3 regions of the Paenibacillus jepli genome follow, and region 2 is predicted to be linked to each of the others. Evidence: predicted binding sites of a transcription regulator. Region 2 holds the regulator's gene; each other region holds the start of a gene.
What was found. Region 2 encodes Rex, which represses fermentation and respiration genes when NADH is low (regulators of the CRP and FNR family bind a similar motif). Its sites were predicted from a motif close to TTGTGAAATATTTCACAA; they were not measured.
Positions count from the first base shown of each region.

Region 1: a site for Rex is predicted at 5,966-5,983, ahead of pflB (formate C-acetyltransferase). Genes of this name have one in related genera too.
Region 3: a site for Rex is predicted at 8,037-8,054, ahead of ric (iron-sulfur cluster repair di-iron protein). Genes of this name have one in related genera too.

Region 1 is NZ_JBDFMD010000001.1:5,716,257-5,726,281, forward strand. It holds gene ABC336_RS23940 (cache domain-containing sensor histidine kinase) at 1-305, shown strand, start outside; gene ABC336_RS23945 (response regulator transcription factor) at 247-1,824, shown strand; gene ABC336_RS23950 (glycoside hydrolase family 3 C-terminal domain-containing protein) at 1,870-4,221, shown strand; gene ABC336_RS23955 (acetate/propionate family kinase) at 4,515-5,744, opposite strand; gene pflB (formate C-acetyltransferase) at 6,104-8,380, shown strand; gene pflA (pyruvate formate-lyase-activating protein) at 8,644-9,399, shown strand; gene ABC336_RS23970 (LysR substrate-binding domain-containing protein) at 9,539-10,025, opposite strand, start outside.
Region 2 is NZ_JBDFMD010000001.1:395,381-405,405, reverse strand. It holds gene ABC336_RS01875 (CCA tRNA nucleotidyltransferase) at 1-170, shown strand, start outside; gene ABC336_RS01870 (biotin--[acetyl-CoA-carboxylase] ligase) at 167-1,129, shown strand; partial or broken gene panB (3-methyl-2-oxobutanoate hydroxymethyltransferase) at 1,524-2,376, shown strand; gene panC (pantoate--beta-alanine ligase) at 2,379-3,263, shown strand; gene panD (aspartate 1-decarboxylase) at 3,256-3,639, shown strand; gene ABC336_RS01850 (hypothetical protein) at 3,777-4,424, shown strand; gene dinG (ATP-dependent DNA helicase DinG) at 4,440-7,337, shown strand; gene ABC336_RS01840 (redox-sensing transcriptional repressor Rex) at 7,315-7,977, shown strand; gene ABC336_RS01835 (amidohydrolase) at 7,958-9,259, shown strand; gene ABC336_RS01830 (cell wall elongation regulator TseB-like domain-containing protein) at 9,263-9,814, shown strand; gene ABC336_RS01825 (hypothetical protein) at 9,924-10,025, shown strand, end outside.
Region 3 is NZ_JBDFMD010000001.1:4,109,571-4,119,595, forward strand. It holds gene ABC336_RS17875 (Ig-like domain-containing protein) at 1-2,448, shown strand, start outside; gene ABC336_RS17880 (hypothetical protein) at 2,808-3,647, shown strand; gene ABC336_RS17885 (hypothetical protein) at 3,663-3,896, opposite strand; gene ABC336_RS17890 (hypothetical protein) at 3,892-4,041, opposite strand; gene ABC336_RS17895 (S1C family serine protease) at 4,297-5,487, opposite strand; gene ABC336_RS17900 (FxLYD domain-containing protein) at 5,508-7,472, opposite strand; gene ric (iron-sulfur cluster repair di-iron protein) at 8,124-8,840, shown strand; gene ABC336_RS17910 (hypothetical protein) at 8,855-9,181, shown strand; gene ABC336_RS17915 (GTPase) at 9,435-10,025, opposite strand, start outside.

The DNA of each region.
Region 1 (10,025 bases), 5.3 Mb from region 2:
AGGTCTGGATTGATGTGCGGGACAACGGGCCGGGGATACCTGCCGAGAAGCTGGAGGCGATCCAGGCGATGCTGGAAGGCAAGCCGTATGTCAGCCAGGAGAGGTCCGGGGCGATTCGCAACATACACGAACGGTTATCGATCTACTTTGGGGAAGGCTACGGGCTGTCCGTCGTCTCCAGCACGCCGGCAGGCACAGTCTTGCGCTTGGTCATCCCCAAAACCAGCCGACGGGAGGGCGAAGAACATGAGCAACTTGCAGAGGCCGCAGGACCAAGTGATCCGGATGCTGATCGTGGACGATGAGCCGGTGATCTGCCAGGGCCTAAGGATGACGATCGACTGGGCTGCTATCGGCATCGAGGTCGTCGGAGAAGCTTATGACGGCGAGCAGGCGCTCGAGATGGTCGAAGCGCATCAGGTCGATCTGCTGATCAGCGACATCCGCATGGAGGGTATGAACGGGCTGCAGCTTGCCGAGCATCTGAAGGAGAGCCATCCGCAGACGCGCATCATCATTCTGAGCGGTTATGAGGACTTCGAGTACGCCCGGCAGTCGGTGCGGCTCGGAGTTTTTGACTATCTGCTCAAGCCTGTGGATGTCGATGCGCTGGTGGAGGTGGTGAAGCGGGTGTCGGAAGAGATCCGCAAGTCCCAGCGTTCGGGCACACGCGAAGAGGACCTCCTCTGGTTCACCGCTGCGGTCAGGGGTACGCCGTCCAAGGCGTCCCCGCCCGACCGCAGCCGGTGGCAGAGCGGCAGGCTGCGCATCCTCACGAGCCAGCTGGCGGCATTCGCAGAAGCTTATGCCGAGTTGTCTGCAGATGACTATGAGGCGCTGCTGGAGTCCTGGTCCGGGACGATCCGCGAAGGTCTGCAGACGAGAGGCATCCGCTCGATATCGGTCTTCGACAACCTCAACCTGCTGTACACGCTTGCCATTGATGAGGAAGACCGCGATGAAGCGTGGTGGCAGGCGGAGCTGGAGACGGTGATGGACGGCTGGCAGGGTATACAGCCGATGTACTGCGCCCTCTCGCCGGCCTTTGATCAGCTGGAGGAGACGACAGCGGCCTGCCGGGCGTCCCGAGCGCTGCTGTCCTATTATGTATTGGAGCGGCGTCCGGTGCTATTGCCCGCCTATCCGAAACAGCTGCGCCGTCAGCCGCTAGTTGAGTTCGATGATCAGACGTGGCTGCAGAGCGTGACGACTGCGCTGTTTGGCAAAGACGCTGCCGGGGTGCGGGCGCAAGTGTGCATGCTGTTCGACAAGCTCCAGGAGCAGCGGCTGCTGCTGCATGAAGTGGCCAAGGTCTATGAAGAGCTGATGGTGCTGCTGCGGCAGCGGCTGCGCCAGAGCGGACTCGGCGATATCGAGGCGAGCCGGCAGTCGCCGATCGACCTTTACTTGTACAATTCGTATGAGAGCATCCGCCAACTGGCAGGCAATGAAGTAGGCCAATTCATGGAGCTGGTCGATCGCGGCGCCCGGGAGAAGTCCAACTGGATCGCCGAGAAGGCGATCGGCTATATGCGGGAGCATTCCCGGACAGATCTCAAGGCTTCCGAGGTGGCCGCCTGGCTCAAGATTACGCCGAGTTATTTTAGCTATATTTTCAAGAAACACACGAGTAAGAGCTTTACGGAATATATGAATGAGCTGCGCATCGGCCATGCCAAGGAGCTGCTGGCGACGACCCATGACAAAGTGTTCGAGATCGCCGATCAGGTCGGCTACCGGGAGTACAAATATTTCGTCTCGGTGTTCAAATCGGTCGCCGGCATGACCCCGAAGGAATACCGTGCGATGACAGCCAAGGGTTAGCGCTGGTGAGCTAATATTCAGATAGTGGGAGATCAGGAGGGAATTATGAATATTTATCAAAATGCCGCTTATCCGATCGAACAACGCGTCGAGGATCTGCTCTCGCAGATGACACTCAAGGAGAAAGTCGGCCAGGTCAATCAGCATATGTATGGTTGGAATGCCTATACACGCAACGGTTCGGAAGTGGAGCTGAGCGAAGCGTTCAAGGAGCATGTCGCCTGGGGCGGCGGCATGGGCGCGCTGTATGGGCTGTTCCGTGCCGATCCGTGGTCGGCGGTTACATACAAGACAGGGATCCCGACAGCGGATAATGCCCGTTTCGCCAACCGGATCCAGCGTTATGTGAAGGAGAATACACGTCTGGGCATCCCGGTCCTGCTCTCGGAGGAATGCCCCCATGGCCATCAGGCGCTGGACGGTACGCTGCTGCCGGTGAACCTGGCTGTCGGCGCGACCTGGAATCCGGAGCTCGCTGAACAGGCCTATGCGATGGTCGCATCTGAGCTGCGGGCACGGGGCGCTCACCTGGGGCTTGTGTCGGCGCTGGATATGCTGCAGGAGCCGCGCTGGGGCCGTTCGGAGGAATGTTACAGCGAGGATCCGCATCTGGCTGCCCGTTTCACGACTGCGGTGGTCAGGGGACTGCAGGGGACGGAGCCCGGACAGCTGAAGGAGAATAACAAGGTCGCGGCGATTCTCAAGCATCTGTGCGCGCAAGGCGCCTGTCAGGGCGGCCACAACGCCGCTCCGGCAGCGATCGGCGAGCGCGAGCTGCGCGAGATCCATCTGCCGGCTGCACAGGCTGGCAGCGAAGCGGGAGCGGCGGGGTATATGGCTGCTTATAATGAGATCGACGGCATCCCTTGCCATGCCAATCCGGAGCTGTTGAACGGCATTCTGCGCGGGGAATGGGGCTTCGACGGCCTGATCATGGCCGACGGGACGGCGGTCGACCGGCTGCTGGCGCTGACCGGCGATCATCCTTCGGCGGCGGCGCTGGCGCTCGCCTCGGGCGTCGATCTGAGTTTGTGGGACAAAGCGTTCACGACGCTTGAGACGGCGGTTGAGCAAGGCCTGGTCGATCTGGCAGAGCTCGATCAGGCAGTGCGCCGGGTGCTGACATTGAAGTATCGTCTGGGCCTGTTCGACCAGCCTTATACCGATGAAGAGCTGCCGGCGCAGCGGGTCAAGACGCCGGAGGCGATGCAGCTCAATCTGCAGCTCGCACGCGAGGCGGCCGTCCTGCTCCGCAATGAAGAAGGCATCCTGCCGCTCGGGGCGGACAAGAAGCGGATCGCCGTGATCGGGCCTAATGCCGATCAGCTGTACCACCAACTCGGCGACTATACGAGTATCCAGGCCGAAGGCACAGGTGTAACGGTGCTGCAGGGCATCCGCGCGCTGGCACCGGAAGGTGCCGAGGTAAGCTATGCCCAGGGCTGCAGCGTCCGGTCGGATGACCGCTCGGGCTTCGCAGAAGCGGTCGCGGCGGCGTCCAGCGCCGATGTCGCCGTGCTGGTGCTGGGCGGCAGCAGCGCCCGGCGGTTCGACGAGGTGTTCGACAGCAACGGCGAGGCGATCATCGCCGACGGTCCGCCGTCCGATATGGACTGCGGCGAAGGCGTCGACCTTGCCGCATTGGAGCTCGGCGGTGTGCAGGAGGAATTGGTGCAGGCGATTGCGGCTACCGGGACGCCGGTCGTTGCCGTCATCATCCAGGGCCGTCCCCATGCGCTGACCGCCATCCAGCCGCATTGCCAGGCCATCCTGTGCGGCTGGTATCCCGGCACGGAGGGCGGTAGGGCGCTGGCCGAGATCCTGTTCGGCGCAGTCAACCCGAGCGGCCGGCTGCCGGTATCGCTGCCGCGTTCGTCCGCGCAGCTGCCGGTATACTACAACCGCAAGAATCTGGGCCGTTCCCGTCCGTACAAGGATATGGAGGAGACAGCGTTGTATCCGTTCGGCTACGGCCTGAGTTATACGACCTTCGGGTACAGCGGCCTTGGTGCGATGGTCGGGGACGTTGCTTCCGCTGCACAGAAGGCTGTGGCTGGCGAGGCGCTCGAGGTGCGCGCCGCCGATATCGAGTCAGGCGCGGCCGTGCAGGTGAACGTCGAGGTAGCGAATACAGGTGAAGTGGCAGGCAGCGAGACGGTGCAGCTGTATATCCAGGCGACGCGCTCGACAGTTACCCGTCGCCTCCTGGAGCTCAAGGCGTTCCGCAAGGTGGCTTTGGCGGCTGGCGAGCGGGCGACCGTGACGTTTGCGCTCGGCAAGGCGGAGCTGGCGATCTGGAACCGCGAGATGCGTTTTGCGGTCGAGCCTAGCCGCCTCCGCGTGCTGGTTGGCGCAGACGCCGCCAGCGCTCAGGAGCTTGAGCTGCGTTTGGTGTAAGTTGGAGGAGGGCCCCGGCCATGTTCATGTTGGTCGGGGCCCTTTTTGCGTTGGATGCGGACGCGGGAGGAGGGGCAAGGAGGGGCGGAAGCTGGCGTGGGAGAGGTAGTGGTAAGCGCCCCTCTGTGCCGCTGCAGCGTGGCAATCGCCGACGTGTACGGCTATTCATTGCCAAGCTTCTTAGGCTGGGCGGCAGAATGGAGCAGCGGATCTAATATAGTTTGCGAGGCGAACCCTAAGAAGCGCAGCAACCTTGCGGCTGCTGCGCTTCCCTGGACTGCACCAGCCACGCCCTACAGCGCAGGCTCGGCCAACCGATGCGGCTGCTCGTGCAGCAGCGCATTGGTCTGCTTGGCGATCATCCACTCCTCGTTGGTCGGAATGACCATGACGTAGACGCTGGAGTAGGGGGCGGAGATGATCCGGGCGCCGCTGCCGGCACGCTGATTGCGGTTCTCGTCCAGGGCCACGCCGAGATAGGAGAGGTTGCGGCAGATGCGGCTGCGCAAGGCTGCGCCGTTCTCGCCGACGCCGCCGGTGAAGATGATCGTGTCGAGCCCGTTCATGGCTGCGGCATAAGCGCCGATATATTTGCGGATCCGGTATTCGTACATCTCCATGGCCAACCGGGCGTCGGCATCGCCGGCTTCTGCAGCCTGGCTGACCTCGCGCACGTCGCCGCTTCGGCCGGAGACAGCGAGTAGACCGCCCGCCTTGTTAAGCATCGTACTGAGCTCGTCGCAGCCGAGCGATTCCTTTTTCATCAAGTAAGGCAGGATCGCAGCATCGATATCGCCGGTACGCGTCCCCATCATCAGTCCCTCGAGCGGCGTCATGCCCATGCTGGTATCTACGGACCGTCCCTCCTCGATCGCAGTGCAGCTGGCGCCGTTGCCGATATGGCAGGAGACGATCTTCATCTCGCTCAGCGGCGTCTGCACCAGCTCGGAGGCTTGTTCACAGACATATTCATGCGAAGTGCCATGGAATCCGTAGCGCCTGATGCCATGCTTGCGGTACCATTCCTTGGCGATCGGGTAGCGATATGCGCGTTCAGGCATGGTTTGATGGAAGGCGGTGTCGAACACCGCAACCTGGGGCACATGACCGAGCAGCTGCTCGACAGCGGTGATGCCCGTCATATGCGCCGGATTATGAAGCGGGGCGAGCTCATACAGATCGCGGATCTGCCGTTTGACCTGCTCATCGATGAAGGTCGCTGAGGTAAAGGTCTCGCCGCCATGGACGATACGGTGGCCGACGCCGTCGATATCCTGGAGGCTGCGGATCACGCCATGTTCAGGGTCGGTCAGTTTATGTAGCATCGCCTCCAAAGCGGCAGCATGGTCCGGCAAGGGCATCTGTTCGCTGCGTTCAGGCCCGTGCTGCCCTTGTTCTGTAATGAAAGACTTCGCAGTGCCGATGCATTCCATCCGGCCTTTCACCAGCATGGTCTCGGCGATCATGTCATACAGCTGATACTTGAGTGAAGAGCTTCCCGAATTGATGACCAGTATGTTCACATGTCTCTCTCCCATCGCTTGTAGTCGCAAGCCAAGCTGTCTTGGAGACAGCCCGCATGCGTCTGCGGCGCAGGAGGCAGCCAGCTATGAGCGGGGCATCCCGTACCGCAGCAGTATATCTTCTTTCATTACAACAAACCGGCGCTTCGGGGACTGTGATGTATGCCACAACTTTCAGTGACAGTTCAGGCACGGAACAGTGGATAAAAAGACATGTTTACATGTGATCATTTTCACATACATAGGGTGTCTTGGAAGGTAGACTGGAGTCAGTAAGGGAAATCACTAGCGCCGAGGGCTCCCGCCTCTCTTGAACAGGGCTGCGGAACCGGATGCGCGTAGCGAAAGGATGATTCAATATGGCGATGAAAGAAGCGGAGTTGAAGCCGCAAGCCGGTTCGGCGGCAGACGGGGCATGGCGCGGGTTTGCCGGGGGAGCCTGGCAGGATACGATTGATATCAAAGACTTTTTGGATCGCAATATACAGCCTTACGATGGAGACGAGATGTTCCTCGCGCCGCCTACGGAAGCGACCAGCAGTCTGTGGTCCCGGCTGCAGGAACTGATGAAGCTGGAGCGTGAACGGGGCGGTGTGCTTGATGTCGATGTGCAGACAGTCTCTTCGATCACTGCTCACGAGCCGGGCTACATCGATCGTGACAAAGAACAGATCGTCGGTCTGCAGACGGACGCGCCGCTCAAGCGGTCCATCCAGCCCTTCGGCGGCATCAAGATGGTTCTGGATGCATGCAAAGCCTACGGCTACGAACTGCCGGAGGAGATTGTCCACCTGTTCACCACCATCCGCAAAACCCATAACCAAGGCGTGTTCGATGTCTATACGGCAGAGATGCGCAATGCGCGCAAAGCCGGGATCATCACGGGGCTGCCCGACGCTTACGGGCGCGGTCGTATTATCGGCGATTACCGCCGGGTCGCGCTGTACGGGGTGGACCGGCTCGCTGCGGGCAAACGGCAGGAGCTCAAGGAATTGGAGCGGGAAGCGATGACCGAGCCGGTCATCCGCCTGCGCGAGGAGCTCTCCGAGCAGATTCGTTCGCTGCAGGAGCTGGAGCAGATGGCGGCAGCTTACGGCTACGATATTAGCAAGCCGGCCAACACGGCGAAAGAAGCATTTCAGTGGCTGTACTTTGCTTATCTCGGCGCCATCAAGGAGCAGAACGGAGCAGCGATGAGTCTCGGCCGCGTCTCCAGCTTCCTCGATATCTATCTGGAGCGCGATCTGCGGGAAGGGGCATTGAGCGAGCTGGAAGCCCAGGAGTTGATGGATCAGTTCGTCATGAAGCTGCGAATCGTCAAATTCCTGCGGACCCCGGATTACAACGAGCTGTTCAGCGGCGATCCGACCTGGGTCACCGAGTCGATCGGGGGTATGGCGGATGATGGCAAGAGCCGGGTCACACGCAGCTCGTACCGCATCCTGCATACGCTCTACAACCTGGGACCGGCGCCGGAGCCCAATCTGACGGTGCTGTGGTCGGAGAGGCTGCCTGAGCATTTCAAGAACTACTGCGCGCGGGTGTCGATCGAGACCAGTGCCATCCAATACGAAAATGACGACCTGATGCGGCCGATCTTTGGCGACGATTACGGGATCGCCTGCTGCGTCTCGGCGATGCGGATCGGCAAGCAGATGCAGTTCTTCGGCGCCAGGGCCAATCTAGCCAAAGCGCTGCTCTACGCCATTAACGGAGGGGTTGATGAGAAGCTGGGCCTCCAGGTGGGTCCGGCGGAGCAGCCGCTCGCCGGCAGCAAGCTGGACTTCGAGGAGGTCATGGCACGCTATGACCGGGTGATGGATTGGCTGGCGGAGCTGTATATCCAGACGCTCAACGTCATTCATTACATGCATGACAAGTATGCGTATGAACGGCTGGAGATGGCGTTGCATGACCGCGACATCCTGCGGACGATGGCGTGCGGGATCGCCGGTTTGTCAGTCGCTGCCGACTCGCTTAGTGCGATCCGCTATGCGACTGTGCGTCCTGTAAGGAACGAGCAGGGCATCGCTGTCGATTTCGAGATCGAGGGTGAATACCCGCAGTACGGCAACAACGATGCACGTGTTGACGAGATTGCGGTACGGCTGACCGAGTCGTTTATGGCCAAGCTGCGCAAGCACAACACTTACCGGGATGCGGTGCCGACGATGTCCGTGTTGACCATCACCTCCAACGTGGTGTACGGCAAAAAAACGGGCAGCACGCCGGATGGACGCGCCGCAGGCGTACCGTTCGCTCCGGGCGCCAATCCGATGCACGGGCGGGATCGCAAAGGGGCGCTGGCTTCGCTGGCCTCAGTCGCGAAGCTGCCTTACGACAGCTGTCAGGACGGCATCTCCAACACCTTCTCCCTGATCCCGAAGGCGCTGGGCAAAGAACCGCAGACGCGGATCAGCAATCTCGTCTCGCTGCTGGATGGTTATGCTGCCGACTCGGGACATCACCTCAACATTAATGTATTCGACCGCGAGCAGCTAATCGATGCGATGGAGCATCCGGAGCAATATCCGCAGCTGACGATCCGGGTGTCGGGCTATGCGGTCAACTTCATTAAACTGACGCGCGAGCAGCAGCTTGATGTGATCAACCGGACGTTCCACGGGCAGGTGTAGGGGGAGAGAGGGCTGTTTCTGCAGTCAAGAACATCGGGGACAGCCGTCGGCTAGCGTCGCAGGGCGGGCGGCTGAAGACAGGATACAGAGGGAAGTAAGTATTTTGCAATTTATAAGAGTTTATATGTTTCACACAGGTTCTAATACCTGTTCGGCGTATCTCCATCAAAGCCTTTTACACGTGCTGGCAAGCTGCAGCCTTGGAGGGGATGGCGCAGACAGCAACAGTGGCGCCGTGCGCCGGGGGAATGGAGGCGGTCATGATGGCCAAGGGACGGATACATTCGATGGATACGTTCGGGACGGTAGACGGGCCGGGGATACGGTTTGTATTGTTCATGCAAGGCTGCGCCTTGCAGTGTCAGTTCTGCCACAATCCCGACACCTGGGATACGGCAGGCGGGACAGAGGTGACGGTGGAGGACGTGCTGGCGGAGATCGAGCCTTATATCAGCTATTACAAGCGTTCCGGAGGCGGCATTACGGTCACAGGCGGCGAACCGACCTTGCAAGCGCCTTTCGTCGCCAGGCTGTTCCGTGAATGCAAAGCGCGCTGGGGGTTGCATACAGCGCTGGACTCCTCGGGGTTCTGCGAGGCGAGCAATGCCGCTGAGTTGCTGGATGCGACCGATCTGGTCCTGCTTGACCTGAAGCTGATGGATGAACTCCGCCACGAGCGGCTGACAGGCCGGAGCAACAGCAGGATCCTCCGCTTCGCTCAGCATTTGTCGGCGATCAATAAACCGGTGTGGATCCGCCATGTGCTGATCCCGGGCCTGACAGATGGCGAGGATGATCTGTATAATCTGGGGCGCTTCGTTGGAGGGCTCGCTTCGGTGGCCAAGCTGGAGCTGCTGCCCTATCACCGGATGGGCGTCTACAAATGGCGGGCGCTGGGCCGCGACTATCCGCTCGCGCATGTGCGCGAGCCGGAGGTTCATGAGGTGGAACAGGCGATGCGACGGATCGACGAGGGAAGGTGCGCGGCCGAAGGCCGGCACGCCCTGCGGTCGGGGTGAGTCGGGAGGAGAGACAACTGCTTGCTGCAGGCGGCGAGGCTAGTGGAGTTGCTGCAAGGGAAGAAAGGTTCGTTGCGGCAGACGGCCTCCTACAGCCGGGATCTGCCTGCCAGTACCGCTAAGAAGCTGCAAAAGCCAGTCATGGCGCTTGCAGCTCTTCCTGCTGGCGGACGAGCTCGAGGAAGGCGCTCATCTGCGGCGACATCCAGCGTTCGGGATGGTAGCAGGCATAGATCATGCGCTTTGGATGTTCGCCCGGAAGCGGAGCGCAGGCCAGGCGGCCGGAGGCGATTTCTTCGCGAATCGCCATGTGCGAGATGAAGGTGACGCTCTTGCCCAGCACAAGGGAGCGCTTGATCGTCTCCAGCGAATCAAGCTCCATCCCCCGCTGCAGCTCGATGCCATGAACTGCGGCCCAGCGGTCCGTCATCTCGCGGGTAGTCGACTGCTGGCCGTGGAATAGAAACGGATAGGCCGCGATGTCCTCAGGCGCTGGCTGGGTTAGTGCGTACCCTTCGGCTCCCGCGTCGCCTTCCAAGTCCGCTACTTGGATGGTTCTTCCGACAAGCGTGTGGTTCGCTGCTATCTCATCAGCTGCTTGTCGCGCAGAGGCGGTTGTCCCGTCT
Region 2 (10,025 bases):
TTGCCCTGGGTGGTCACGAGCTGCAGAGACTGTTGAACCGCAGCCCTGGGCCATGGATTCGTACCTTGCTGCAGCAGCTGCTTGTTGATGCCGCCCTGGGAAAAGTGGATAATACCAAAGAAGCGCTCGCAGAGCGGGCAGCCATGCTTTATACAAAGGAGCAGCCATGAGTGACAAATTATTGCAGTTGTTTGCCCAGCAGCCGGGAGAGTACATATCCGGCGAAGCGATCAGCAAAGAGCTGTCGGTAAGCCGTACAGCCATATGGAAGCAGATAAAAAAGCTGGAAGCGAAAGGGTATGTCTTCGAAGCTTCGCCGCGGCTTGGTTACCGGTTGATGTCGGCGCCTGACAAGCTGGATGCAGATACGCTGCGGCAGCTGCTGGGCAAGGGCAAATACGGACAGGAGCTGGAATGGTACGCTTCGCTGGATTCCACTCAGAATCGTGCCCGTGCCCTTGCAGAGGGGGGCGCCCCGGACGGTACGCTGGTGCTGGCGGATCAGCAGGTCCAAGGCCGAGGCCGGCTAGGGCGAAGTTTCGTATCGCCGCCCGGGAAGGGCATCTGGATGAGTCTTGTGCTGCGTCCGGCGATCCCGCTGCCTTACACGCCCCAGCTGACCTTGCTGACAGCAGTGGCTCTATGCAGAGCGCTCCGGCAGATCACGCAGCTGGAGATCGGCATTAAATGGCCCAACGATCTGCTTGCAGGCGGCCGCAAGCTCAGCGGTATCCTGCTGGAGTCGACCGCCGAGGAGAACAGGCTGCGCTATGTCATCGCCGGCATCGGCATTAATGTGAATCTCGAAGAAGGTGATTTCCCGCCTGAGATACGCGAGAAATCGACTTCGCTTCGGATCGCCGCCGGCCGCTCATGGAGCCGGAGCGAGATCGTCCAGCGCTTCCTGGCGGAGCTTGAAGGGCTCGTGGAGATCTATGAAGCGCAGGGCTTTGAGCCGGTACGGCTGCTGTGGGAAGCGCTCAGCTTGTCGCTGGGCCGCCCGGCGGTGCTGCTCACGCCCCAGGGAGAGCGGCAGGGGACGCCGGTGGGACTAAGTCCCGAGGGAGCGTTGTTGCTCAAGTCCGACGATGGCAGCATCCAGCCGGTTTTTTCGGCGGAGATGGCATGAGGGCGCAGGGAAAGGCGGCCGATCAGCGACAACAGCCAGTACCCGCTTCACTCATAAAGGAATGAAACTTGCTGCGCTCAGTGTTTGCGGAGCAAAACTGGCTCCCTAAGCAAATGGCGACAGCCGTTTCACCTTGTGCTATACTATAAGTGTAAATTTTAAAGATGTTTGCAGCAATAGCCCGGGACGGCATCCGCCAGTCGGAGTTGTACCCAGGAATAACAATGCCGCAACCATGCAGTCATTTGCCGTTACGCACTCTGCTCTGAGCCGTAGGGACCGAGACAGAAGGAAGCAAGTGGAGATTGTTCCTTTTTGGTTTGGGGACCTTTTTAGTCGGCGGCTAAAAGGTTTTTTTGTTGTGGTTGTCCTAATCAAGGAGGAGGTAGATAAGATGGCTCCGCTCACCGTAACGAAGATGAAACAAATGAAGCAGCAAGGCAAGCCGATTTCGTTTCTTACCGCCTATGATTATCCGTCAGCGAGACTGGCGGAAGAAGCCGGAATCGATGCGATATTGGTCGGCGACTCGTTGGGAAATGTCGTGCTGGGCTACAATACGACCGTTCCGGTGACGATCGACGACATGGTCTATCATACTAGGGCAGTGGCACGGGGGGCGACGGCAACGTTCATCCTCGCCGATATGCCGTTCATGTCCTATCATACCGGCATGGAGACGACGCTGCGCAATGCGGCCCGGTTGATGCAGGAAGGCCTCGCGCACGCAGTGAAGCTGGAGGGCGGCGAGGAGATTGCGGAAGAAGTAAGACTGCGTCCGCGGCGGCATCCCCGTTGTCGGACATCTGGGACTGACGCCGCAATCGGTGCATCAGCTTGGCGGTTACCGGGTGCAAGGGAAGCAGGAGGCGGAAGCCCAGCGGCTGCTGGCGGATGCCCGGGCGTTGGAGCAGGCGGGGGCAAGCGCCATTGTTCTTGAGATGGTCGTCTCCTCCGTAGCCGAAGCGATCACGCGCGCAGTCTCCATTCCTACGATCGGTATCGGGGCAGGCAATCGTTGCGACGGTCAGGTGCTCGTCTATCACGATATCCTGCAGTACGATGCCGACTATAAGAAGAAGAAATTTGTCAAGACCTATGCTGATATCGGCTCGACGATTCGCGACGCGATCAGTCGTTATGCCGCTGATGTCAGAGACGGCAGCTTTCCTGGCGAAGAACACAGCTTCACCTCCGATTCCTCCCAGCCGGCAGTCGTATACGGCAGCGAGAAGGAGAAAAGCTAATTATGCTAGTATTTACAACAATTTCCGAATTAAGATCCCATATAAGCAGCTATCGCAGCATGCATCCGGAAGCTAAGGTGGGGCTGGTACCGACGATGGGCTTTTTGCACGAAGGACACGCCAGCCTGATCCGGCGCTCGGCGGCCGAATGCGGACTGACTGTAGTAAGTATCTTCGTCAACCCGCTCCAGTTCGGACCTGGTGAAGATTATGAGCAGTACCCCCGGGACGGCGAGCGCGACAAGCGGCTGGCTGACGAGGCTGGTGCGGACGCGTTATTCATGCCCACTGTGGAAGAGATGTACCCAAGGCAGACGTCGACGCGCGTGCTGGTGTCCGGCGTGACCGATCGGCTGTGCGGCGCTTCCCGGCCCGGCCACTTTGACGGCGTAGGTACGGTCGTCAGCAAGCTGTTCCATATTGTCACACCGGATCATGCTTATTTCGGCATGAAGGATGCCCAGCAGGTGGCGGTCATTACACGGATGGTCGAGGATCTCAACATGCCGGTGACGGTCGTCCCGTGCGAGACCGTGCGTGAGCCTGACGGCTTGGCGCTGAGCTCGCGCAATGTCTATCTGGACGATGCCGAGCGTACCCAGGCCGTGGTGCTCTCGCAGGCGTTGGCGCTCTCGGAGCAATGGCTTCGTGATGGAATTACGGCAAGCGACGCCGCACAGCGGCTAAAAGCGTATATTGCAAAGGCGCCGCTTGCCGATATCGACTATGCAGAGGTTTTGCATTTCCCGGATCTCACCGTCCCCGGCCCGGAAGAGCGGCTCGCTGAGGGGGGCCGCTGGATAGCTGCCGTGGCAGTGAGATTCGGGCGGACCCGATTGATCGACAACAGGATATTCTCAGGAGACGAGGTGACAGCATATGTATAGAACGATGATGAAGTCCAAGCTTCACCGGGCGACTGTAACTGAAGCCAACTTGAATTATGTTGGCAGCATTACCATCGACGAGGATCTGATGGAGCTCACCGATATATGGGCCAATGAGAAAGTTCAGATCGTCAATAATCACAACGGCGCCCGTTTTGAAACGTATGTCATCCCCGGGCCGCGCGGCTCCGGCGTGATCTGCCTGAATGGCGCCGCAGCCAGGCTAGTCCAGCCTGGCGATCAAGTGATCATCATCTCTTATGCGATGATGACTGACGAGCAGGCTCGCACACACAAGCCCAAAGTGGCGATCATGGATGCAGCCAACCGGCCAGTGGAAACCTTACATGAGGAGATTCATGCGACAATCGTCTGATCGGCTGCAGTGGATCACTGTCAGCCTTATGTAACGGCTGGCACAGGGAATGAAACACCTGTCCTTGACAAAGAATGATCATAACAACCGCACGAAGCGGCGAGCGTTCATTCTTATCGTAAAGGCGGGGGCGAGTTATGATTACTCATTTGTTTGCCACGATGCACGAGAAGCTGGATCACCTAATAGAACGCTGCCCGGAGAGCTTGCGGTCGGATGACGATGAGGCGCAGCTGGCCACGCTAATCGCGCTCAGCGATCAGGTGATGGATCACTGGGTACAATTCGAAGAAAAGCTCAGCCAGTACCGTCAGCAGTTGGGCGAGAGCAGTCCTCCAGAGCTAACGGAAGCAGATGAGGCGGGGGAAGCAACCTCAGAAGGGGAAGCGTGGCTGAGCCGTGGACAAGGTTACTTCAAGCTGTTTATGTTCCGTCAGGCGGCCGAGGCGTTGGAGAAGGCGCTGGGCGTGATGCCGGAATGCAACCTATCGCGGATGTTCCTGGCCATGACCTACATGCATCTGCAGCAATGGCTGGATGCACAACGTCTGTTCCAGATCGTCGTGGCCCTTGCCGATCAGCCCAAATGGAAGGCGCTCAGCTTTAATGCGCTGGGCTGCATCCAAGCGATCAGGATGAACCTGGATGAGGCAGAAGCTTACTTTATGCGGGCCCACGAAGCCGACCCTACGTTCGCGGATCCGCTGAACAATTTGAACAGCTGCAGAACGCGTGCCGGCCAATTGTCCTTGTATTTTGGAAGTGCGGAGCTCAGCTGTTTGTGAGAGGACCAAAACCGGATGAATTATGCTGTACTTGATTTTGAAACGACCGGTCATCAGACCGATGACCAGATTATCCAGGTGGGACTGGTGGTCTTGGATGAAGAGCTGCAGCCTGTTGACAGGTACAGCTCCTTCGTCAAGCCTTCCATTCCCATTCCTGCGTTTATTACGACACTGACCGGTATAGACGATCAGATGGTGGCCGCGGCACCTCCCATTGAGGAAGTACTGCTCGAGCTTATCCCGAGATTGGAGGACGCCGTGCTCGTCGCACACAACGTCGGCTTTGATGCGGGCTTCCTGAACGAATGGCTTGAGCGCAGCGGCTATATGCCTTTTGTCGGTCGGCGTCTGGATACGATTCTGCTGCTGCGTGTTTTGTATCCGTCCTTGACCACTTATCAACTAGGAGCGGTAACAGAGCTTTTCGGGATCCCCCACGAACGGCAGCATCAGGCCGACAGCGATGCGCAAGCGACGGCGGACTTGTTTGTGGCTGTGGTGCAAAAGCTCCGTGAGCTGCCGTTGCTCACATTGCAGCGCTTGTCCTCACTTCTGCAGGATCATCATGACCTGGGCTGGATTGTCGACGACGCTTTGCGTCGCAAAGAGAGCGAAACGTCTATTGACGAGGATGAATTTTCCTATTTTCGGCAGTTCACCCTCAAGGTCTCAGACTGGACCGAGGAGGAACCGCCGCGCAGCGATCCCGGGGAACAATCCCTTCTGGAAGGCGTTAGCTTTGATGATTTCCTGGAGCAGCTGAGAGAGACGTTCCGTGCGCAAGTGGCCGGATACGAAGAGCGTGATGCGCAGAACCAGATGTTCCAGGAAGTCTACGAATCGCTCGCAGAGAACCGTCATCTGCTGATCGAAGCGGGCACAGGCACAGGCAAATCGCTCGGGTATCTGATCCCTTCCTTGTTCTATGGTGTCCAGCAGGAACAAAAGATACTCGTAAGCACCCATACGATTAATTTGCAAGAGCAGCTGCGTGAAAGGGACATTCCGTTGCTTCAGCAGGTGCTGCCGTTTCCTTTCAAAGCGGCGGTTTTTAAAGGAAGAAGCAACTATTTGTGTCTTCGCAAGTTCGAAGGCAAAGTCAATACGGCGGACTTCATCAGTCTGATGGACGATGCGTTGACCGCCGCCCAGATGGTCGTCTGGCTCGGCGAGACCGGCCGGGGCGACCAGGAAGAGCTGCATCTGGGGAACAAAGGCAGCGAGTTCTGGGATACCGTCGCCAGCGATACGGATTCCTGTCTCAATCGCGCCTGCCCCTGGTTCAAGCGATGTTTCTACCATCGTGCCAAACAGGAAGCGAACCTGGCTGATGTCGTCATTACCAATCACTCCATGCTGTTCACGGATATCCGTGCCGAGCATCGATTGCTGCCAACCTATGAATATCTCGTCGTCGACGAGGCCCATCATCTGGAGGAAGTGGCGAGCAAGCACCTGGGTATCCAGGTGTCTTACTTCACCCTGCACCATCCGCTGCTGCGGATGTATAAGGATGCCCGCAGCGGGCTCATCCATCAGCTCCGGGGCAAGCTGGAGTATGAAGGGGATGAGCACAGTGAAGCGTGGCGCGAGACCGTCGATGAGCTAGTACCTGTCTTCCCGGAGGTAAGAGATGCCTGGGAGCGTCTGGTAGAGCTGCTCTATGCCGTCTCAGGCGGCGGCGCCGAGGTGACCGGTGCAGCTTCGACCGAATCTGTCGCTGCTGTATCGAGATTGCGGCCGCAAGAGCCGCCGGCAGGCTGGGACAACGTGCAAGATGCGGAAGAGCAGCTGTTCGGGCACTTGAAAAGGCTGGTCAAGGGTCTGGACAAGCTGCTGGCCGACATCAAGGACCGCAGCGACGACAGCGGACTGCAGGCGCTCGTAACCGATATTAACGGCAATGTCAAAGATCTCGCCAGGGTGCGCGATGATCTTCATCATTTTATGAAGCTTGAGCACCAGTCGGAAGTGTATTGGATTGAATCCAACCCCAACTTCCGGGCGAAATCCGTACATCTCTATGCGGTGCCGGCAGATGTCAGCAAGCAGCTGCAATCCTATTTTTTCGAGACCAAGCAGAGTATCGTCCTGACATCCGCGACACTGTCCGTGCAGAAATCGTTTCAGTATGCTTGTGAGCAGCTTGGATTGGATGGGCAGGAAGCGACGGGCCGGCTGAAGACGGTACAGCTCCCTTCTCCGTTCAATTACAGAGAGCAGGCGCTCGTCTGCATCCCTCGCAACTTCCCAAGCGTCAAAGGGACGGTAGGCGATCCTGCGTTCATCGGCATGCTGGTGCAGTCGCTGGCCGACGCGGCGGCAGAGACCAAGGGCAGAATGCTCGTGCTGTTCACTTCCTATCGGATGCTGAGACAGGTCTATGAACCGCTAAAGGAAGCGTTGGCAGGCTCAGGGATCCAGGTGCTGGGACAGGGAATCGACAGCGGCAATCGGACGAAGCTGACCCGCCGCTTCCAGCAGCAATCGGCGTCCGTACTGCTCGGTACGAGCAGCTTCTGGGAAGGCGTCGATCTGCCGGGTGAAGCGCTGGTCGCGCTCGCCATCGTCCGGCTGCCGTTCCAGCCGCCCAACCATCCGCTCGTCGAAGCCAAATCCGAGCTGATCCAACAGCAGAAACAGAATCCGTTTATGAAGCTGTCGATCCCGCAAGCGGTCATCCGCTTCAAGCAGGGCTTTGGCCGTCTCGTGCGAAGCGCACAAGACCGCGGGATCGTATTGATCTACGATACGCGCGTGATCGAAACGTACTATGGCAAGCATTTCCTGTATTCGCTGCCCGGTCCGAAGATCGAGCATATGCACCTGGACCAGATCGTGCCGCGCATGCGGGAGTGGCTGCAAGCAGATGAAAAGGAGGCGAAGGATGAAGCCCATCAAAATATCTGAAGCTGTCGTGCGGAGGCTGCCCATCTACCTGCAATATTTGAATGAGCTGTCGAGGAGAGAGGTCCAAACGGTATCTTCCCAGGATCTGGGGCAGAAGCTGGATCTCAACCCGGCGCAGATCCGCAAGGATCTGGCTTACTTTGGCGAGTTTGGCCGCAAGGGCATCGGCTATGATGTCACTTATCTGATCGAGAAAATCAGAGGCATCCTGAAGCTGGACCAGACGCTTAATGTGGCTCTTGTCGGTGCCGGTAATCTCGGCCACGCTCTCAGCAACTACAACAAGTACATTAAAGATAATATGCGGATTGTCGCCGTATTCGACGCACAGCAGGACAAGATCGGCACGGCGGTGAACAGCATGCTGGTGCAGCCGATGGAAGAGTTGAACCAAACCGTACGCGAGCTGGATATCCGGATCGGCATCATCACGGTGCCGGCCACAGAGGCTCAGAACGTCGCCAATCAGTTTGTGGATGCGGGCATTGAAGGCATTCTCAATTTTGCGCCTGTGATCCTGAAAGTGCCGGATCAGATCCGGATCCATCATGCGGACTTTACGACGGAGCTGCTAAGTTTGGCTTACTATTTGGAGAATCGGGGAGAAGGAGATAAAGAAGATGAGTCAGCTTTGGATTGAGCAGGGATCGTTCGTGACGATGACCGGAGAACAGGAAGTAATCGAAGGCCATATGCTGATCGAGGACGATCGGATCGTCTATATCGGCGAAGAGCCGCCGCAAGAGGTTGCAGTGGATGCCAAGCGCCTGCCGGGAAAAGGGCTTTTATTTATGCCTGGCTTGATCAATACGCATGGCCATGCGGCGATGTCGCTGCTGCGCGGGTTTTCTGACGATCAGGTGCTGCAGGTCTGGCTCGAGCAAAAGATGTGGCCGATGGAGGGCCGCTATCAGCAAGAGGATACGAGGGTCGGCACCGAGCTCGCCATTTTGGAAATGCTCAAGAGCGGCACGACTACTTTTGTCGATATGTACGATCGTATGGACATGGTAGCCGAGGCAGCAGAGCAATCCGGGATCCGGGCATGGCTGACCCGGGGGGCGATCGGTCTCTGTTCGGAGCAGGAGCAGCGGGAGAAGCTGGAGGAAGCGATCCGTTTCGTCCAGGAGTGGAATGGACGAGGCGACGGGAGGATCCGCACCATGCTGTCGCCTCACGCTCCCTATACTTGTCCGCCCGCTTACATCGAGCAGTTCGTCCAGGCGGCGCATGATCTGGATGTCATGCTGCATACGCATATGTCCGAGACAGCTGCCGAGGTCGAGCAGAATGTGCGAGACTATGGCTGCCGGCCGCCTGAGCATCTGGACAAGCTCGGCTTTTTCTCCCGCCCGGCTTTTGTCGCGCATGCCGTCCATCTGCTGGACGAAGAGATCGCCCTGCTGGCGGAGCGCGGTGTCGGCGTATCGCATAATCCGGCGAGCAATCTGAAGCTGGCAAGCGGGGTCGCCAGAGTGCCCGAGCTGCTCGCAGCCGGAGTGAAGGTGTCGCTGGGCACCGACAGCGCGGCCAGCAACAACAACCTGGATCTGTTCGATGAGATCCGGCTGTCGGCATTGATCCATAAGGGCGTGTCGGGAGATCCGACCGCCGTACCCGCCTATCGTGCGCTGGAGCTGGCAACGCTCGGCGGTGCCGCTACCCTGGGCCAGAGCAGTCAGCTAGGCCGGCTGCAGCCGGGCATGAAGGCTGATTTTATCGCGATCGACATTGACCAGCCGCATTTTTATCCGCGTACCAGTCTGGTTTCCCACCTCGTGTACGCCGCTTCGGGCCGCGATGTACGCCATGTCTGGATAGACGGCAGACAGATTGTCAAGGATCACGTCTGTCTGCTGATGGACGAAGAGCGCATCAAGTCGGAGTCTCAGCAGCGTTTCGAAGCGCTGCTGGCGAGGTGACGGATGCGTCTTCGGAGCCGCAGGCCGGCTCTGATGACGCCGGTGCGCTGGGTCGTCCTGACGCTTTCACTGCTGCTGGTGTGCTTCCTTCTCTTCAATATGTGGTACCGTACGATCCACAAGGAAGTATGGGCGGAAGAGCGTGCGGTTGCAGAGCGGGCAGTTGAGGCTGCGCAGCTGACCGAGATCGGCCAAGTGGACAAGCATGTGTGGGATACGACGACTTGGATTGTGCAGGGAACGGATACGGACGATAACCAAGTGTTTGTCTGGCTGGATGACGAGAACATCGATATCGTCAGTGCAGCAGAGGGCATATCTGAAGAGATGCTGCAAGAGCGGATCGCCGCCGACAATCCCGAGTTCGATCTGATCCGGACGATGCCCGGGATGATGAACGGGCAGAAAGTCTGGGAGGTGTACTACAGCGTGGATGGTTCGCCGCGCCGTTACTTTTATCGATTTTACCGCTTTGACAACGGACAGCTGATTACCACTTACAATCTCCCCAACCGGTTTGCCGGAAGCGTGAGCGACGAGGATGGACCACGCTAGGAATGGTACTATTTACAGCCTCCTTCGTATACTAGCCTATGATATACTTTGATATAGATGTTTATCTATCATTCAAGGCTATCATAGCTGGCGAAGGAGGCTTTTATTGATGAGACTGCGACTGTTTCCCTTAGCTCTAACTGCTATTCTCGCCGCAGCTCTGCTGCTTGGCGGATGGTCTCTATATAACAGCATGGCGCTGCAAAAGCCG
Region 3 (10,025 bases), 3.7 Mb from region 2:
AATGATGCGGCAGGCAACGGGAACGAGGCCTCTGCGCCACTGACACGGATGTATGACGGGACGGCGCCGATCCTGGCGATCGACTCACCCGGCAGCTCCGAACCAGCACAAAGCTTCCAGCCGGTGGTCACGGTCACCGACGCCAGCGAGCTGACTGTGCTGCGCTATGCTTGGTCGTCAACGTCAACAGCCCCGGCGGCGGAAGACGCAGCTTGGCAGACCTTCACCAGCGGTCAGGCGCTGGTATGGAATGAAGGAGACGGCGACCGATATCTGCATATCTATGCCAGGGATGCGGCGGGGAACGAGCAGTCCGCGTCGTTCGGCCCCTATGTACTGGACAATACAGAGCCCGTCCTCGAGCTCATCGGTGACGATCCGTATGAGCTTCCAGCCGGACAACCGTACGTGGAGCCAGGCGCCCGGGCGACTGACAATATCGACGGCGCGATAGATACCAGTGCCATCCTCATCAGCGGGGAAGTGGATACGACTCGTCCGAGCAGCTATGACGTGCACTATACTGTCAGCGACCGTGCGGGCAATACCGCGACGGCAACCCGTAGTGTCCATGTGTATGATGGCGATCCTCCGGTGATCACGCTGCTCGGCGCCGATCCATTGGTCATCGCCGTGGATAGCAGCTATGAGGAGCCCGGAGCCACAGCCTACGATGAGCAGGACGGTGACCTCACTGCGGATATTATCGTCACTGGCTCAGTTGATACACAAGAGGTCGGAACGTATACACGGTTGTATAACGTCTCTGACAGGGCAGGAAACGCTGCGGCGGAAGTGAGCCGAACCGTGCATGTGATCGCCCCGCCCGTGCTGGAGCTGATCGGCCCGGCTGAGATGTCGCTGGTGCAGGGTGGAACATTCAACGATCCTGGAGCAACGGCCACAGATGCCTATTACGGCAGCCTGAGCGAGCAGATCACAGTGAGTGGCAGCGTAGACACGCGGACACCTGGAGTATACACATTGCGATATACGGTGGACAATCCGATCGGACAAACGGCCGCAGCGGTTCGGACGGTGACTGTCACGCAGGCGCCTGCACCAGGCGGGCCGAATAACGGCTGGTGGTACTGGGAACCTGAGGATGGAGACGATACGGACCCTGACGGCACTACGGACGACGAGCCGGACAACATGGTGGAGCTGGTCCTGAATGGCCGGACGGTGTCGGTGGATGCGGTGAAGGAATCAACCGGCGATGGCCGGACGGTGGTGCGGCTGCGACTGACGGCGGCGCAGGTTGCTGACTTGTTCGCCGCTCGGGTCGATGAGCCAGCCCGAGCCGCGAGCCGCGGCGAAGTGGCTCTCCTCAGCCTATCGGTCCAGGCGGCTGCATCGTCGGCAATCCCGGCCGAGGCGGTGGTCGCCATCGATGGGATCGGCGATGTGGTCGTTCTGGAGCTGCCAGCCTCAGCGCTCCAGGACGTGTCGCGTACGTGGCCGTCCGCCCGGCTGCGGCTGATCGTGGACGGTCACGGCCTGCTCCTGCCGCTGGAAGCGGTGGAGCAGGTCTCGGCCGATGCCGTGGTGGCGCTGACGATCGGTCGGGTCTCGTCTGCCGACCGCGATGCGGCGGCGCGTGCGATCGCGGGGATGGAGGCAGAGGCACTGCTGGCCCACCCGGTCGCCTTCGCGCTAACTGCGGACGGCCGTCCCGTGGTCGGCTGGGATGGGGCGTATCGGGAGCGGACGATGACGCTGCCTGCGCCGGCGGGAGCCGAACAGGCGACGGCGGTCTGGATTGACGGGCGGGGAGGGCTGCATTTCGTCCCTTCGGTATTTGGCAGTGGCGGCCGCACGATCACGATGCCGACGCGGCAGGACGGGGCGTACACGGTAATCCGCTCGGCGCGATCGTTTGCGGACTTGGCAGGGCACTGGGCGCAGCAAGAGATTGAACAGATGGCCAACAAACAGATTGTGTCGGGACGGGAGCCCGGCATGTTCGCGCCGTCGGAATCGGTGACACGGGCGGAATTTGCCGCACTGCTGGTACGCGGACTTGGTCTGCCGGAGCGGGCAAGCACCTTGTCGTTCACGGATGTGGCGGCCACGGACTGGTACGCGGGAGCCGTCGCGACCGCAAGCGAAGCGGGGCTGGTGCACGGGTATGAGGACGGCACCTTCCGGCCCCAGGCGCGGATCACACGCGAGCAGATGGCAGTTATGATCGGCCGGGCCATGGCGTATGCCGGGCAGGCGCCGGGCGGATCGGCGGGGGAGACGTCGGGAGCCGGTACGTTCGCCGACGAAGCGGAGATCGCGGAATGGGCGAAGGAGGCGGTCACGCAGTTAACCGGGATGGGGATCATCCAAGGTGTGACGGCGACGACGTTTGCACCGCAAGCAGAGGCTTCGCGCGCGCAGAGCGTAGTCATGCTGAAGCGGCTGCTGCAAGACCTCGGCTTTGTCAATCTGAATATATAAGGCTATCCCCGAAGGGTCTCACCATTGCCGCTTAGCGATTGAATCGTACTTGTCAGCTCTACCAACTGGTTGCGGGGATGTCTTCAACGGAACTCAGAAGCTTTATTGCTCGGAAGAGATGCTTCTTTGGAAGATTGAGTTGCATTAGCGGCAAAAAGGGTCGTTGCAGCTGCTAACACCGAAGATTGCGACATATGAAAGTAGGGCTGCTAGCCGGGCTCGCCACCCCCACAGGTGCAAAAGTATATCTAAAAAGCTCCGGGTTGGTCTGTTAAAGTTAAAAAACGATTTCATATAAATGGTTATGTGGTAATGGTTATATGGTAAGCTCAAACTAGCAATTATAGGGGGGCGACAGGTTGCGCATCATGGAAACTAAGCTGGCATCCAAAACAGGAGATCCTGATACCTGTGAAGACCGGTATTGTCTAACTGAGCACTATGCATGTGTGATCGATGGCGCTACAGATGTGTCAGGCAAACGATACGGCAATCGGACCTCGGGACAGGTGATCGCCAGCGCCCTGGAGGAAGGGGTCCGCGCCCTGCCTCCCGGTCTGGGGATCGAGCAGTTGATGAAGCAGCTCAACGAGCGGCTTATCCAAACCTATCAAGAGCTGGGGATGTACGATGAGATACAGGAGCATCCTCACTCGATACCGTCTGCCTCCATGGCGCTGTACAGTCCTCAGAGGCATCAAGTCTGGATGATCGGCGATTGCCAGTGCATGCTGGACGGCGAGCTGTACAGCAATGAAAAAAAGGTCGATTCGATTACGGCCTATACCCGTTCGATGCTGCTGGAATCCGAAGTGCTGAGAGGGAAGACCATCGCCGAGCTGATGGAGAGCGATCCAAGCCGCGGCGTCATTCGTCCGCTCATCCAAGCCCAGTATGTGATGCAGAATACTGCACAGCCCTCGCAATACGGCTATGTGGCAGTGACCGGTTTCGAGTTTGATCTTGGTCAGATCAAGATGGTGGATGTGCCGGCTGCGACCAGAGAGCTGGTCCTGGCCTCGGATGGCTACCCGCTGTTGAGGCCCACGTTGGCCGAATCTGAAGCGGAGCTGCAGCGGATCCTGGAGACGGATCCGTTATGCTTCAGAGAGTACAAGCTGGCCAAGGGGCTCCAAGCAGGTAATGAATCTTTTGATGACAGGACTTATGTCAGGCTGGAACTGCCTGCGCGCGGGTAGGATAGCATACACCTTCTAAAGACACACATCGAGCTGAGGCTTGGTGTGTGTATAGCCGTTACGCTTAAGCCATCTTTCATCATCTGACCAACTTGGCATTTTGTCGTTCAGTAACTGAGTTACCGATTCAGCATCGTCTTTTAATAAGACACGAGAGATGTAGGGTGCATGCTTGCGGGTATTAGGGGCGGCGGTATACCTTGCGTAGTCATGGAAATAATCTTGGGCATAATCAAGTAATTGTCTAATACTCTGAGCGGAGCTCTTCCAAGGTAGCTCCGTCTGCTACGATAACATCCCGGTTTCGACGGATGGCTTGCGGCTTCTCGCGAACGACGTTGTCGATAAAAGCGCTCATATTCGCACGTACCTGCGTAGCTAATAGTGCCTCCATGAACATACCTCCTCACCCCCTCTAGTATCATCAAAAGCATATTATGTACATAATGTACACATTGTACATAAGGGGCAATGTGTACACCTTATATAGGATATTTCTCTCCTCATCCTGCGCTTCTCGTCTCCCACTGCGAAGATAGCCGCCACCGCCAGCCGGAACAAGACGGCGCGTTGGAAACCAGCGGTCTCTGTACTGTATCGCAACCGTAAACGGAAAAGCGATTTGCCAAACAAAAGAACAGGGAGCGGTCTACACCCGCTCCCCCTGTCCCGATATGATCTTGACGACACCGTTCTCGATCCCGACAACATAGACCAGGCTGTACGTGCTGGTCACCTGCTTGCCATCTTCGTCTTCGACGGCTTCGATGAGCAGCGTCACTTCTGCGAACAGCTCACTCGTCAGGTTCGCCTCGAGACGGGTCACACTCACGCCCAGCGTGTTGTTGTAGCCCTCGGCGAACTGTTCGTAGCTCATACGTTCCTGCCACCCGCTGCTGAGCAGCCCGTAGGCCGTGGCATAATCGCCGCTGTCGACACTCTCGTAGAAGTAGCCCACGATATACTTGCTGTCCCTTAGGAAATCCTCCTCGGTGTAGACAGGCTCCTGCTCCGACTCTGGCAAGGCCGGAGGCGCATCCGGATTCCCGCCGGGGGCCTCACCGGGAGGCGCGGCCGGCACCTCAGCCAGGGACGGGTCCGGATTGGCGCTCCATCCCTCCAGGATGTGGACGACCTGGTAGTAGGGGATGCTGAAGCCGATCGTGCCCGTATCCGCAGCCGCAGAATTGATGCCGATTACCTTGCCCGTGCTCTGCATGACGAGCGGTCCGCCGCTGTTGCCCTGAGTGATGGGGGCGGAGATCTGGTATGCGCCGACATATTTGGTCTGCTCGATCTGCAGATCGCGGTCGACGCCGCTGATGATGCCCGTCGTCACTGTATTCTCGAGTCCCAGCGGACTGCCAAAGGCCAGCACCTCGTCGCCGATATCGGCCTTGGTCTCGGCATCCATCTCCAGCGGCTCCATCCCCGCCAGCTCCTCTACCCGCACGATAGCGATATCTTTCTCGATGTTCATCCCGATGATCGTGCCCCGATGGGTGCTCGTGTCGCTCATCCGTACCGAGACTTGTTGCGCGCCTGCGACGACATGCGCGTTGGTGACGATATCCCCCAGCTCGTTATACAGGAAACCGGAGCCGATACCCTCCCCCTGAGGGGAGACGGTCTGGATGGAGACGACCCGCTGCTGATGCGTGCGGATCAAGTCCTTGAGCTCGGGCGATTGTTCGGCGGTGTCCTGCTCCGGCTCGATGGTCCCGAGGGAGGCCGACGCTGTCAGGGACGGCTCGCTCCATCGCTCATGCAGAACGTACAGCGCGCCTCCGCCGGAGAGCAGGATGACCAGGCACAGTAAGGTTGACAGCATTCTTTTCATCGGCGTTGCTCCCTTCGTGTTTAATTAGTCGTTCTACCCGTCCAGCGGGTGACCAGCGCCCGGAACATGTTCTCGCCGTCCTCATGAGAAGCCTGGAATCCGGCTTCGGCACCTGGCGCGACTGTCTGGGGCGAGACATTCGTCGTGTGCTGCCCTAGCAGCCGATCTTCTTGGTCATAGATGTCGTAATAAATGACGAGCGACTGCAACGTGTAGGAAGACACATTCTTCAAGATGCCCTGGATATGAAAACGTCCCTGATCATCCAGCTGCACCTGGAACTCCAGAATCTCGACGGCATTCTGCTGTTGATCCTGCTTCGCCTGCTCCGAGGCCGCTTGCGCGGCAGCCTCAGCTTGCTCTGCCTCAATCTCTGCCTTGAGCGCGGTCAGATCCCCGTTGTCCGGAGCAAGCGACAGAGCTTCATCTACCACCGATAGGGCAGACGGGAAGTCGCCGGTCGCCAGGTGCGCTGCGGCGGCCTCCTGAGCAAGCTCGACCGCCTTCTCTCTGATCTCCTCCCGGAAGGTCTCGGCTTCCTCGCCCTCGTACGACCGGAGGCGGTTCATCAGGGGGATCAGCTCCGTGACCGTGGACCGGGCAGCCAGTTCGGCCCTGGCACCTGCGAATACGCTAGCTTGCTCCAGACGCTGGATCTCCTCGTGAAGCTGCTCATAGACCGGGCCGCTCCGCCACTGGAGCTGCGTCTTGACGTCTGCGATCGCGTCGCCTGCCTCTTCATAGCGTTCTTCCTCCATATGGCTACGCGCCGCCGCCACAGTCTCCTGGAGGGCAATCGCATCCTCCAGCACGGTCTGGTGCTCCAGCAGCGCCGGGTGCGACGGGCGCTTGACCAGGGCCTGCTCGATCCGGGCGAGCCCCTCGGGGAGCTGATGGGCCAGCGCGAGCTCTTCCCCTTCGGCAAGGAGATCGCGGATCTCGCGGTGCTGCTGGTCGTGATACACGTAGAGGGCGGCTACAGCAGCCCCGACCAGGAGCAGGCAGACGAGCGGCGCGATCCAGAGCAGGTGGAAGGTCTTGCGCCGCGGGGCAGGCGGCGGTGCCGCTCCATCCGCGCTCTGCACAGCACCTGTCGTTCCGACTCTGTCGGTGCCCGCTGGCGTGTCGTTCTGGGCAGGGTGAGCGATGATGACTGTCTCCTTCGGCTCGCGGTGGTCATCCGTTCGGGCCGGCCCGGCGGGAGGGCGGGAGAAGCCGCCGCGAAGATCCTTGGGACCGGTACGGGCAATACGCTCTTCGGTGCGGTTGTCAGGTGCAGGTACAGCGGCTTCATGAGCTGTGTCTGGAGCCGACTGAACGGCATCCGCTGGATCACCAGGCTCGACGCTGGCAGGATCATCTGGCCGGACTGCAGCATCCTTGACATCCTGATGGCCGAAGCCGGTAGAGTCGTCTGACTGGACCGGAGCCTCTCCGGCATCCGGGTCCGAGATGTCTGTCGCTTCGTCGGGATACGGCCCGGGAGTGTTCCTCACATCCTCGGGATGCGGCCCGGGAGTGTCCGTCATATCCGGCGTATGCGACCCGGGAGTGCTGGGCACCACCTCGGCGTCGCCGGCGGCCGCTGTGCCGTCGGTCGCGCCCGCGGCGCCTTCCCGCCCGTCCGCTGGCTCCATCGCCGGTTCGTCTGTCTTGTCGGAGGCGTCCTCCCGCCCGGCGGCTTGCTCCATCGCAGGAGCGTCCGTCTGCACAGGATCAAGTCTGACCTCTCCGTCTACGCTCTGTACTTCCAGTCCGGTATCTGCTTCCTGGGCGGTTGCGCCGGTTGAGCCCGGATTCACAGGCTGGCCGGCGTCTTCTGAGACGCTCGCTCTCTCGGTTGGAGGGGTATGGTTACTGGCAGAAGCAGCAGCGCCTGCATCCTGCTTGCGGGCGCGGATGTCAGCCGCATCGCGCGCAGCGCCGCAGTGCGGACAAAATCGGCTCTCGGGCGGCACTTTCTTGCCGCATTGCGAACAATACATCGGATCACCTCTTCGATAAACCTGGGTTTATATTTATATATCTAATCGACAGACGGCTTTGCACTATCTCCAAATCATGCAGCATGGTCGCAGTGCAGTTGCTCCAAGGGAAGGAACGAGAGTGTCGATTAACAGCAAGCAACCGTGGAGATGGGATGACGAAGGATCATCGCCAGCCTGTAACGGAAATAAAGATCCCTGGCCTGGAAGTCCGCTATAAACCCACCTATGCGTAGTTGTCGCCAGTCTCGAAACCTACCTTGCGCTGCAGCAAGGCCGCCGTGTGACATCTTTGCTCAGCTGCTTCGAGACTTATGTGCTACGCGGCTCCTCTGGTAAAATTCGAGTTAAAAAATACTTATACCAAATAAAAGAAAATCAAACAGCGGACAGGCAGCAAACCGCACGCCAGAGGCGAATCGGGCCCGTTCTCTTCCCTTCGAACAAATGCCTACCCCATAACATACGCACTTCGCGCATGATCGGTTTCTTATTCATTGTCACAACTCGGTGTACGTCCTGAACCGGCTTCGGCACAAAAAGTTCGCCAGGCAGCCAAAAACTATGTGCGCCACGTCACAATCTTTCTGCGTATGGCCCTCTATAATGGGGATATCAAAAGCCGAAGCGAGGCAGAGAGGAAGATAACGGATGACTGTATATTTCACTGGAGAAGAGAAGGTCGGCGCGATCGTCACGGAGTTCCCTGGAGCCAGCAACCTGTTCAAGGAGGTGCGGATCGACTTCTGCTGCGGCGGCGACATCAGCCTGCGGGAGGCCGCCGCCCGCAAGAAGCTGGACGAGCCGGTGCTCCTGCAGCGGCTCAATGACAGCTATGAGCGGGCCAAGCTGCGGGCCGAGCCCGGTAAGACCGACTGGAAGAAGGCGAGCATCTCGCAATTGATCGACCATATCGTGCAACGTCATCACAAATATCTGCAGGCGGAGCTGCCGCTGCTCAGCGAGTTCGTCACCAAGGTGTTCCGCGTCCACGGCGTACATCAGCCGGAGCTGGCCCAGGTACACAAACGGTTCCACGAGATGAAGCTCGAACTGGATCAGCATCTGATTCAGGAGGAGGAGCTGCTCTTCCCGCTGCTGCTGGCTTATGGGGAAGACCCGACAGCCGACCGGCGTTATCGTGCGGTGCTGCGGATCCGCGAGCTCGAGGCAGATCATCAGGGAGTCGGCGATATCCTGAAGGAGCTGCGGGAGCTGACACGCGACTACACGCTGCCCCAGGGCGCTTGCAAGACGTATACACTGACGTATCACAAGCTGGCCGAGCTGGAGTCGGATCTGTTCGAGCATATTCATCTGGAGAATAACATTCTGTTCGCCAGGCTCGCTCCCGCTCAGGCATCGTGAAGGAGGTAGAAAAGATGCGAAGCGAATATCAAGTAGAATTATGCTTCATCCGCACCGGACAGCCGGAGGCGGCTTTTCCGGAGCTGGAAGCCAGGGTGCAGCGATTGTTTGCCGGCGTCCTCCGCTGCGCGGCCGAACGCAGGCAACGGGAAGGGCTGGATATCGCGACCGTCCGGCTCAGCGGCCGGCACACCCGGTGGTCCGACGAGCAGGAACTGGTGGATCATCTGGAGCGGGCGGTGCGATCGGGCGAGCTGGAGGATCTGTACGGCTACCAAGTCCGGCTGGAGCAGTTGGAGGACATGGCGGCCGACGAAGCGGAGCGACGGGTTGTGCGATGAGAGGACTGGTGTTAAGAAGCGGCGGACTCCAAGCGTCGAAATGAAGCTTGGAGTCCCGTTCTGAGCATTGATTGGACGCTCCAAGCCCCGAAACGGTGCTTGCATCCTGATCCGAGCGCCGCTCGGATCTTCTAAGGTCCTCAACGGCATCAGATCTCTGCCGCCGCCGGCGCGCTGCTGCCGGACTTTGGCTACATCCCGGTCGTTAAGCAGCCCATCCTTTCCTGGAGGATGGGCTGCTGTATTAAGTCTGTTACCGCCCCGCGAACTTCAACTCCTCATTCAACAACGCTTCCGCGACCTTGTAGCAGTCGTCCAGGTAAGCTTTGCCGGTGAAGTAGGTGATAGAGAAGCCGGCTGTGGCCGAGAGCGCCTGACCGATGAACGGGACGTACCTGGAGAGCTGGGTCGTCGCTGTCTTGCCTGCCTGCCGCTGCAGGAGGTGGATGATTCCCTGGAAGGAGATGGACTTCAGCAGGTTGTTGGCAGCGCTGGCGAGCGCCGGGACGATCTTCGCCCCGGTGCGGATCCGGTCCTCCGAGAGATCGAAGTTGCTGCGGATCTGATCCAGCAGCTTCTGCAGGATGCTGGCGTCGATGGCGATGTTAAGCCCGGGCACCGGATTGAGGCCGTTGGCGGCTGCCGCCGCGCTATTGAGCAGCAGCAGCTTCTCACAGGCCTTTTTTTTTCGTTTCAAAAAATCCAGCGAATACGCCTTGGCATTGCGTTCCCACTTGGCCTGCTTGGAAGCGGAGAGGCGGGCGTAGATCTCATCGATCAGCTCGCTCAGCCCCTCTTCGGTCACGCAGCTGGTGAAGATGACCTTTCTCTGTGCGCCGTAGCG